2 regions of the Streptomyces sp. NPDC093089 genome follow, and region 1 is predicted to be linked to the other one. Evidence: riboswitches for the same ligand, from Rfam matches in the RefSeq annotation. Region 1 holds a riboswitch; the other holds the start of a gene.
What was found. A riboswitch is a leader RNA that binds a small molecule or an ion and turns the genes downstream of it on or off. The one in region 1 is predicted to bind glycine.

Region 1 (5,272 bases):
TCGTACGGCTCCTGGGGAGGGCGCACGGGACCTCGCTGTACCGGATGGCCCAGGGGTACGACGACCGGCCCGTGGTGGCCGAGCGGGACGCGAAGTCGGTGTCGGTCGAGGACACGTTCGACGTGGACCTGCACGACCGGGTGCGGATCAAGGTCGAGGTGGAGCGGCTCGCCGAGCGGTGCGTGGGGCGGCTGCGGGCCTCGGGGCACTCGGGTCGGACCATCGTCCTCAAGGTGCGGCGGTACGACTTCTCGACGCTGACCCGGTCCGAGACGCTGCGGGGACCCACGGACGATCCCGGCGTCGTACGGGAGGCGGTGGGGCGCCTCCTGGAGGCCGTGGACACGACCGGGGGCGTGCGGCTGCTCGGGGTGGGGGTGAGCGGGCTCGCCGACTACACGCAGGAGGACCTGTTCGCGCAGGCGGGTGCGGGTGTGGGGCCGGGGGCGTCCCTGGGATCGGGCGAGGGCTCGGACGCGGGGGACGTGGCGGAAGGGGCTGGGGGCCCCTCCAGGGCCCCTGTGGCGGACACGGAGGACGTGCAGGGCGTCGAGGGCGGGGGAGGGGCCACCGGGCCCGTGGAGAGGCACTGGGCGCCCGGGCGGGACGTACGGCACGCGGTGCACGGGGCCGGGTGGGTGCAGGGCAGCGGGCTGGGACGGGTCACCGTCCGGTTCGAGGAGCCGGGGTCGGCCGCGCCTGGGCGGGTCCGGACGTTCGCCGTCGACGATCCGGACCTGGAGGAGGGGGAGCCGCTGCCGTTGGTGGGGTGAGAGCGGCCGGGGGGCCGGGGTCTGGACCTGGGGCGGCTGTGGGCTGCCTCGGTGGAGTGCGCGCTGGGACCACGGGCCGCCTGCTGCGGGCTGGTGCGGCGCGGGGGTGCGTTGCGCGTGGGGCTTCCCGGGCGGGGGCGTGTGCCGGGGCCGCTCGGGCTGCCTGCCGCGGGCTGGTGAGGATGGGGCGACCCGTGAGCGCGCTGCGTGCGGGGCTTCCCTGGCGGGGGAGGGCGTGCCGGGGTGACCGCGCCGCCTGCCGCGTGCTCGTGCGGGTGGGGGCGGCGCGGGTGTGTGCCGTGCGGTTCGGGGGTTTCTGGGCGGGCCGCGGGGGTCAGGTGCCGTCCTGGCCGGCGAGGCGGCCGAAGTCGGTGTCGGGGTAGTCGGCGGGCGACGGCGGCAGGGTGAGGCTGTAGTGGCGATAGAGCTGGAGCTCCTGCTCCGGGGACAGGTGGCGGCCGACGCCGAAGTCGGGGGCGTCCTTGATGAGTGAGCGCTCGTAGGGGATGTGGAGGCCGTCGGCGAGGAGATCGCTGGGCTCCAGGGGGACGAAGGCGTCCCTGCTGAAGAGGCCGGTGCGGACGGCGGCCCATTCCGGGATGCCGGTCGCGTCGTCGAGGTACACCTCGTCCACGGTGCCGATCTTGTGTCCGTTCCGGTCGAACGCCTTGCGGCCGATCAGGCTGCGCGGATCGATGTCGGTCTGCACGGTCCCTCCAACTGGTCGCAACTGCTCTACACCCCTACGAAAGTGCACAACTGGGATGTCGGCCACTTGAGCGAAGGAAGCCACAACCGCGCTGGTAGGCTGGTTGTGGCTGTCGACCCCGTGCGGGAGAGTCCCCCGGAGAAACCTTCCGGGGGGCGCCGAAGGAGCAAATCCTCCCCGGAATCTCTCAGGCCCCTGTACCGCGCGGACGAGGTCACTCTGGAAAGCAGAGCGGTGCCCCGGCGGCACGCGCTCTCACCGACGGTGAAAGCCGGACCGCCCCGAGGGCGTGCCGGTGAAACTCTCAGGTTGAGATGACAGAGGGGGAGGCCGTCCGGGTACCCGCGCCGTGGTGCCCCTCGCAGGTCGTGACGACCAGGAGGCCTCCGTACATGACCGCCAACCGCATTCCGCTCTCCGAGCTCGAGCAGGGCATCCCGTTCGAGCAGCGGCACATCGGGCCCGACGCCGAGGCGCGCGCCAAGATGCTCGCCCAGGTCGGTTACGGCTCGCTCGACGAGCTCACCGCCGCCGCGGTGCCGGACGTGATCAAGAACGCCGAGGCGCTGGGTCTGCCCGCCGCCCGCACCGAGGCCGAGGTCCTCGCCGAGCTGCGTACGCTCGCCGACCGCAACCAGGTCCTCGCCCCGATGATCGGCCTCGGCTACTACGGCACCTTCACCCCGCCGGTCATCCTGCGCAACGTCATGGAGAACCCGGCCTGGTACACGGCGTACACGCCCTACCAGCCGGAGATCTCCCAGGGCCGCCTGGAGGCCCTGCTGAACTTCCAGACGATGGTCGCCGACCTGACCGGTCTGCCCACCTCCGGCGCCTCCCTCCTCGACGAGGGCACCGCCGCCGCCGAGGCCATGGCGCTCTCCCGCCGTGTCGGCAAGGTCAAGAACGGCGTCTTCCTCATCGACGCCGACGCCCTGCCGCAGACGATCGCCGTCATCGAGACCCGCGCCGAGCCGACCGGTGTCGAGGTCGTCGTCGCCGACCTGAGCGAGGGCATCCCCGCCGAGGTCGCCGAGCGCGGCGTCTTCGGCGTGCTCCTCCAGTACCCGGGTGCCTCCGGTGCCGTCCGCGACATCAAGCCGCTGATCGACGCCGCCCACGAGCTGGGTGCGATCGTCACCGTCGCCGCCGACCTGCTCGCGCTCACGCTGCTCACCTCGCCCGGTGAGCTCGGCGCCGACATCGCCGTCGGCACGACGCAGCGCTTCGGCGTGCCGATGGGCTTCGGCGGTCCGCACGCCGGCTACATGGCCGTCCAGGACAAGCACGCCCGCTCCCTGCCCGGCCGTCTGGTGGGCGTGTCCGTCGACGCCGACGGGAACCGCGCGTACCGCCTGGCCCTGCAGACCCGCGAGCAGCACATCCGCCGCGAGAAGGCCACCAGCAACATCTGCACCGCCCAGGTGCTGCTCGCCGTCATGGCCGGCATGTACGCCGTCTACCACGGCCCGGACGGCCTGAAGCAGATCGCGCAGCGCACGCACCGCTACGCCGCCATCCTCGCCGCGGGCCTGACCGCCGGGGGCGTCGAGCTCACCCAGGGCGCCTTCTTCGACACCCTCACCGCCCGCGTCCCGGGCAAGGCCGACGAGGTCGTGGCCGCCGCCCGCGAGGCCGGCGTGAACCTCCACCGCGTCGACGCCGACCTCGTGTCGATCTCGTGCGACGAGACCACTGGGCGCGAGCAGCTCGCCGCCGTGTGGGGCGCCTTCGGCGTCACCGCCGACGTCGAGGCCCTGGACACGGTCACCGAGGACACGCTGCCGGCCGCGCTGCTGCGCTCCGACGCGTACCTGACCCACCCGGTCTTCCACGCGCACCGCTCCGAGACCTCGATGCTGCGCTACCTGCGCAAGCTCGCGGACCGCGACTACGCGCTGGACCGCGGCATGATCCCGCTCGGCTCCTGCACGATGAAGCTGAACGCGACGACCGAGATGGAGCCGGTGACCTGGCCCGAGTTCGGCCAGATCCACCCCTTCGCCCCGGTCGAGCAGGCGCAGGGCTACGTCACGCTCATCACCGAGCTGGAGGAGCGCCTCGCCGAGGTCACCGGCTACGACAAGGTGTCGATCCAGCCCAACGCCGGTTCGCAGGGCGAGCTGGCCGGTCTGCTGGCCGTCCGCGCCTACCACCGCGCCAACGGCGACCTCCAGCGCACGGTCTGCCTCATCCCGTCCTCCGCGCACGGCACCAACGCCGCCTCCGCGGTGATGGCCGGCATGAAGGTCGTCGTCGTGAAGACCGCCGACGACGGCGAGGTCGACGTCGCGGACCTGCGGGCCAAGATCGAGCAGTACCGCGACGAGCTGTCCGTGCTGATGATCACCTACCCGTCCACGCACGGTGTGTTCGAGGAGCACGTCGCCGACATCTGCGCCGAGGTCCACGACGCCGGCGGTCAGGTGTACGTCGACGGCGCCAACCTCAACGCGCTGGTCGGTCTGGCCAAGCCGGGCAAGTTCGGCGGCGACGTCTCGCACCTGAACCTGCACAAGACCTTCTGCATCCCGCACGGCGGCGGCGGCCCCGGCGTCGGCCCGGTCGGCGTCCGCGCCCACCTCGCCCCGTACCTGCCGAACCACCCGCTCCAGCCCACCGCGGGCCCGGAGACCGGCGTCGGCCCGATCTCGGCCGCCCCGTGGGGCTCCGCCGGCATCCTGCCGATCTCCTGGTCGTACGTGCGCCTGATGGGCGGCGAGGGCCTCAAGCGCGCCACCCAGGTCGCCGTCCTCGCGGCGAACTACATCGCCAAGCGCCTCGAGCCGCACTTCCCGGTGCTCTACACCGGCCCGGCCGGCCTGGTCGCCCACGAGTGCATCGTGGACCTGCGTCCGCTCTCGAAGGAGACGGGGGTGACGGTCGACGACATCGCCAAGCGCCTCATCGACTACGGCTTCCACGCGCCGACGATGTCCTTCCCGGTGGCCGGCACGCTGATGATCGAGCCGACCGAGTCCGAGGACCTGACCGAGCTCGACCGCTTCTGCGACACGATGATCGCGATCCGCGGCGAGATCGAGAAGGTCGCCTCGGGCGTGTGGCCCGGCGACGACAACCCGCTGCACAACGCGCCGCACACCGCGGCCGCGCTGGGCGGCGAGTGGAACCACCCGTACACGCGTGACGAGGCGGTCTTCCCGGCCGGTGTCTCGGCCGCCGACAAGTACTGGCCGCCGGTGCGCCGCATCGACGGCGCCTTCGGCGACCGGAACCTGGTCTGCTCGTGCCCGCCCATGGACGAGTACGACAACTGAGCACGAGCCGAGGGCCGGTTCGGAGGATCTCCTCCGGGCCGGCCCTCGGCGTTTCCCTCGAACGGTGGCGCCGCCCGCTCAGGCGGCGGTGGTCACCTGGCCCGCGGTCAGCGGCCGGTGCGGTGCGATGATCTGCCCGTCCGGCAGCAGTTCGCCGGTGTCCTCGAAGAGCAGGACGCCGTTGCACAGCAGGCTCCAGCCCTGTTCCGGGTGGTGCGCCACGAGTCGGGCCGCCTCCCTGTCGGCGGAGTCGGCGGTAGGACAGGCAGGCTGGTGCTGGCACATGGGTGGGTTCTCTCGCTGCGTCGTAGTGGATGTCCTGCGGCTCTTCGCGCTCATCGCCGCCCCCGTCGGTCGGTTCGGTTCCGGTCCCAGTGTTGCCCCACGGACGGTCATCCGCAGGTATTTCGCGGCAGCTCGTCCTCTCTGGGGAAGACGCATCACCCGCAGGGGCGGTTCAGGTCAACTGCACGGTCTCTTCGGGTGGTTCGGGGGGGTCCGAGCGGGCTAGT
Region 2 (5,272 bases), on a different contig from region 1:
GACCAGGCGCTCGGCGATGATGCGGGCGCCGTCCAGGGTGCGCTGCTGGCGCTCCTTGAACTCCTCCGAGGCCGCGACCTTGAAGGAGACGGCCTTGGCCGCGATCACGTGCTCCAGCGGGCCGCCCTGGAAGCCGGGGAAGACCGAGGAGTTCAGCTTCTTCGCGAACTCCTTCTTCGCGAGGATGATGCCGCCGCGGGGGCCGCCGAGTGTCTTGTGCGTGGTGGAGGTCACCACGTCCGCGTACGGGACCGGGTTCGGGTGCAGACCGGCCGCGACCAGGCCCGCGAAGTGGGCCATGTCGACCCACAGCTTCGCCTCGACCTCGTCGGCGATCCGGCGGAACTCCGCGAAGTCCAGCTGGCGCGGGTAGGCGGACCAGCCCGCGATGATCACCTTCGGGCGGTGCTCCTTGGCGAGGCGCTCGACCTCGGCCATGTCGACCAGGCCGGCCTCGTCCACGTGGTACGCGACCACGTTGAACTGCTTGCCCGAGAAGTTCAGGCGCATGCCGTGGGTCAGGTGACCGCCGTGCGCCAGGTCCAGGCCCAGGATCGTGTCGCCGGGCTGGGCGATGGCGAACAGGGCGGCCTGGTTCGCGGAGGCGCCGGAGTGGGGCTGGACGTTGGCGTACTCGGCGCCGAACAGGTCCTTGATCCGGTCGATCGCGATCTGCTCGGCCACGTCGACGTGCTCGCAGCCGCCGTAGTAGCGGCGGCCCGGGTAGCCCTCGGCGTACTTGTTGGTGAGGACGGAGCCCTGGGCCTCCATGACGGCGACCGGAGCGAAGTTCTCCGACGCGATCATCTCGAGGGTGGACTGCTGACGGCGGAGCTCGGCGTCGACGGCGGCGGCGACGTCGGGGTCCAGCTCGTGGAGGGGAGTGTTCAGAAGCGACATGAATCGATCCCTTGGGGGTCTCGGTTAGCCGGCGGTGAAGGCGGTGTACTCGTCGGCGGAGAGCAGGTCCTTCGGCTCGTCCGCGAGGCGCACCTTGAACAGCCAGCCGCCCTCGAACGGGGCGGTGTTCACCAGCGCCGGGTCGTCGACGACGTCCTGGTTCGCCTCGACGACCTCGCCGGTCACCGGGGAGTACAGCTCGCTGACGGACTTGGTCGACTCCAGCTCGCCACATTCCTCGCCCGCGGTCACGGTGCTGCCGACCTCGGGGAGCTGGACGTACACGATGTCGCCGAGCGCGTTCGCCGCGTGCTCGGTGATGCCGACGGTCGCGACGCCGTCAACGGCGTCCGTCAGCCACTCGTGCTCCTTGCTGTAGCGAAGCTGCTGGGGGTTGCTCATGGCCTGATTCTCCTGGATCGGGGGAGTACTGATGTACGTGGGTCTTGCGGGGTGAGACGCCGGGTGAGACGAATGCGTCACTTCTGGCGCTTGTAGAACGGCAGCGCCACGACCTCGTAGGGCTCGTGGGTGCCGCGGATGTCCACACCTACACCCGCGGTGCCGGGAGCAGCGTGCGCCGCGTCGACGTACGCGATGGCGATCGGCTTGCCGAGGGTCGGGGACGGGGCGCCCGAGGTGATCTCGCCGACGACCTCGCCGCCGGAGACGACCGGGAAGCCGGCGCGCGGGACGCGGCGGCCCTCGGCGATCAGGCCGACCAGCTTGCGCGGCGGGGCGGTCTCGGCGCGCTCGGCGGCGGCCTCCAGCGCCTTGCGGCCGACGAAGTCGCCGGGCTTCTCGAACTTCACGACCCGGCCGAGACCCGCGTCGAAGGGGGTGAGGGCGGTGGTGAGCTCGTGGCCGTACAGCGGCATGCCCGCCTCCAGGCGGAGCGTGTCACGGCAGGACAGGCCGCAGGGGATCAGGCCGACGCCCGCGCCCGCCTCGGTCAGCGCCGTCCAGACGCCCTCCGCGTGCTCCGGCTTCAGGAACAGCTCGAAGCCGTCCTCACCGGTGTAGCCGGTACGGGCGATCAGCGCGGGCACGCCCGCGACCGTGCCGGGCAGACCGGCGTAGTACTTCAGGCCGTCCAGGTCGGCGTCGGTGATCGACTTCAGGATGCCGGGGGACTCCGGGCCCTGGACCGCGATCAGGGCGTACGCGTCGCGGTCGTCGCGGACCTCGGCGTCGAAGCCCTCCGCGCGGGCCACCAGCGCGTCCAGGACGATCTGCGCGTTGGAGGCGTTGGCGACGACCATGTACTCCGTCTCGCCGAGGCGGTAGACGATCAGGTCGTCGAGGATGCCGCCGTCCTCCTGGCAGATCATCGTGTAGCGGGCGCGGCCGTTGCCCACCGTGGAGATGTTGCCGACGAGGGCGTAGTCCAACAGGTCGACGGCCTGCGGGCCGGTGACCGTGATCTCGCCCATGTGGGAGAGGTCGAAGAGGCCGGCCTTCGTGCGGACGGCGTTGTGCTCGTCGCGCTCGCTGGCGTACCGCAGCGGCATGTCCCAGCCCGCGAAGTCGGTCATGGTCGCGCCCAGCGAACGATGCAGGGTATCGAGGGCGGTCAGACGGGGGGCAGTGCTCATGGGGTGGCTCCCGGGTCCCAAGGGCGTGATCGGTGACGAAACACATGACGGCGAGGACGTCCTCCCCATCTGTCATGGAACCTGAGAGGTTCACCGAGAGCATCTCGTCACCGAGAGATCGGCTTGCACCTTGGGTGGGGACACGGCACGGTGTCCCGCTTTTCAGATCTGCCTCATCCGCGCGGTACGGGGCCTGAGAGATTCAAGGGAGGGTCTTGCTCCTTCGGCGTCCGGACGCCCTGGGGCGGCCCGGAACTCTCCCGCGCGGATTCGAGCGGCCGGTATGCGATTGTGTGGCGACTGTGCGCGCCTGGCGGGCACATCATTGCACGCGGTGTCGGCGGGGCAAATCGCTTGTGTCTCATTACCGTTTCTTTACACTTTGTGGGCAAGGGTCTCCTCAGGTCTCCTGAGACCCGACAGGGGGAGAACGATGAGGATCGAGCACACCGGCGCGTACGCGACCGGCACCGGCATACCGGCCCAGCGGGCCCGCGCCAGGACGCGCCGCCGCGGCCGGCTCCTGCGCGACCTCCGCGAGCGCGGCGGCCGCGGCCCCAGGGCCCTCGTCTTCGCCGCCGGCGACCTCGTCGTCGTCTCCGGCCTGCCCGGCAGCGGCAAGTCCACCCTCATGAAGCGCGCCGCCGAGGGCCACGGCATCGACTCCCAGGACACCCGCGAGCGCTGGGAGGCCCGCATGCCCCGCCTCCTGCCGTACGCCGTCTACCGCCCCCTCGTCCGCCTCGCGCACTACGCCGGGCTCCGCCGCGTCCTGCGCTCCGGCGCGAGCGCGATCGTCCACGACTGCGGCACCCAGTCCTGGGTGCGCGGCTGGCTCGCCCGCGCGGCCCGCCGCCGGGGCGGCGCCCTGCACCTCGTCCTCCTCGACGTGACCCCGGACACCGCGCGCGCCGGGCAGGACGCCCGGGGCCGCGGCGTCTCCGCCTACGCCTTCGCCCGCCACCGGCGGGCCGTCGGCCGGCTGCTGCGGGCCGCCGAGGCCGGCCGCCTCCCGCCCGGCTGCGCCTCCGTCACCCTCCTCGACCGCGCCGCCGCCGACACCCTCCGCCGCATCTCCTTCCGCGACGCCGTCTGACCGCTGCGGGGGCCCGTACCCTCCCTTTTGGCCACGGCGGTGCCGGGGCGGCGTTAGGGTGCTGCCGGGCGGCCGGTACGGCAGGCCGTGCGAGAAGGGGAAACGCGACCGTGGACGTGACGTGGCCGGGCAACGAGCTCGAAGAGGTCCTTGCCGCCTCACTCGGCAACCCCGCGGCGGGAGGCCGGCTCGTCGAGGTGCTGGGCCGCAGCCAGGTCTGGGTGCCCCTGCCGAACGGCGGCGGACCCGACAGCCCCGACCTCGACCTCCCCACCATGGAGATCGACGGCGCGGCCTACGTCCCCGTCTTCAGCTCCGAGCAGCAGTTCCTCGCCTGTGTCGGTGACCACATGTCGTTCGCCGTCGCCCCCGCCCGCGACTTCGCCCGCGGCCTGCCCCCGCAGCTCGGCATCGCCCTGAACCCGGGCGGCGCCGCCGGGGTCCCGCTGCCCCCGCCCGCCGTCGCCGAACTCTGCCGCACCGGCCGCACCCCGCTCGACGGCCCCGCCACCGGCGGCCGCGTCCGGCTCTTCGAGCCCGACTGGCAGGACGACCCCGTCGACTTCCTCGCCGCGGCCTCCGCCGAGTTCGAGGCCACCGGCGTCGTCACCAGCGCCCGCCGCGCGCTCGCCAGCGTCGAGGGCACCGAACCCGCCCTCTTCATCGGCGTCCAGCTCGCCCACTGGGAGGGTGCCGACCGCAACGCGCCCCTGGACGCCCTCGGCCGCGCGCTCGGCCGGGTCGAGGTCGCCTGGCCGGTCAACCTCATCCTGCTCGACATGGCGCAGGACCCGGTCGGCGACTGGATGCTGGAGCGGGTGCGCCCGTTCTACCAGCGCGCCGCCGTGTGAGCGGCCCCCTGTTTAAGCTGAACTGACCGGTGAGCCGAGCCGACCAGGCAGCGGCACGGAAGCCGCGCGGAAGCCGCGCGGACATGGTGGACGGAATGAGGGGCGGGGACCCATGGTGAGCGCGTCAGGCACCGCTGCGGCCGGCGAGGTCGAGCGCATGCTGCGCGAGGTGGCACCCGGACGCTACGACGCGTACGAGCAGTTGCTGCACGCCCTCGCCGACGGCGAACTCTGGATGCTGCTCTGGCACGGTTCGCCCGGCTCCTCCGACGCCCAGTACGGGAACATGGAGGTCGACGGCTTCGGCTACGCGCCCTGCGTCACCTCCCCCCAGGAACTCGCCGCCTCCGGCTGGAACCGCGCCCACGAGCTCGTCACCGGCCGCGACATCGCCCGCGCCCTCTACCCCGACCGCTGGGGCGTCTGGCTGAATCCGCACGCCCCCGGCGGCGGCGTCGGCATCCCCTGGGCCGACCTGCGCCGGATCGCGACCGGCCTCGACCGGATGCCCGCCGGACCGCTCCGCGTCTCCGAGCCGGCCCTGGAGATCCCGCAGTTCTACGCCCTGCTCACGCAGAACGCGCACCGCACCCCGGCCGTCCGGGCGCTGCGCCGCGGCTGGGTGCAGCCTGCGCTCGGCTCCCCGTACCTCGTCATCGGCCTCGACCTGTACGACACCTCCGCGGCGGCCGTCGACACGGTCCGCTCGATGATGCGCCAGTCGATCGGCTCCGTACCGGACGGGCTGCCCGTCTCGACGGTCGCCCTCTCCGACGCGTACGACCCGGTGGCGCTCTGGCTGCGGGCGAACGCGCGCCCGTTCTACGACC

Region 2: it holds a riboswitch for glycine, as region 1 does, so the genes downstream of both, gcvT (glycine cleavage system aminomethyltransferase GcvT) here and gcvP (aminomethyl-transferring glycine dehydrogenase) in region 1, are expected to answer to the same signal.

The regions. Positions count from the first base shown of each region.
Region 1 is NZ_JBIVPA010000031.1:4,934-10,205, reverse strand. Features, by position in the region: gene ACIQFX_RS38920 (DNA polymerase IV) at 1-773, shown strand, start outside; gene ACIQFX_RS38915 (PRC-barrel domain-containing protein) at 1,108-1,482, opposite strand; glycine riboswitch at 1,596-1,695, shown strand; gene gcvP (aminomethyl-transferring glycine dehydrogenase) at 1,875-4,760, shown strand; gene ACIQFX_RS38905 (DUF5999 family protein) at 4,839-5,045, opposite strand.
Region 2 is NZ_JBIVPA010000013.1:259,865-265,136, reverse strand. Features, by position in the region: gene glyA (serine hydroxymethyltransferase) at 1-900, opposite strand, end outside; gene gcvH (glycine cleavage system protein GcvH) at 925-1,302, opposite strand; gene gcvT (glycine cleavage system aminomethyltransferase GcvT) at 1,380-2,495, opposite strand; glycine riboswitch at 2,668-2,768, opposite strand; gene ACIQFX_RS29130 (AAA family ATPase) at 2,929-3,591, shown strand; gene ACIQFX_RS29125 (enhanced serine sensitivity protein SseB) at 3,702-4,442, shown strand; gene ACIQFX_RS29120 (enhanced serine sensitivity protein SseB C-terminal domain-containing protein) at 4,558-5,272, shown strand, end outside.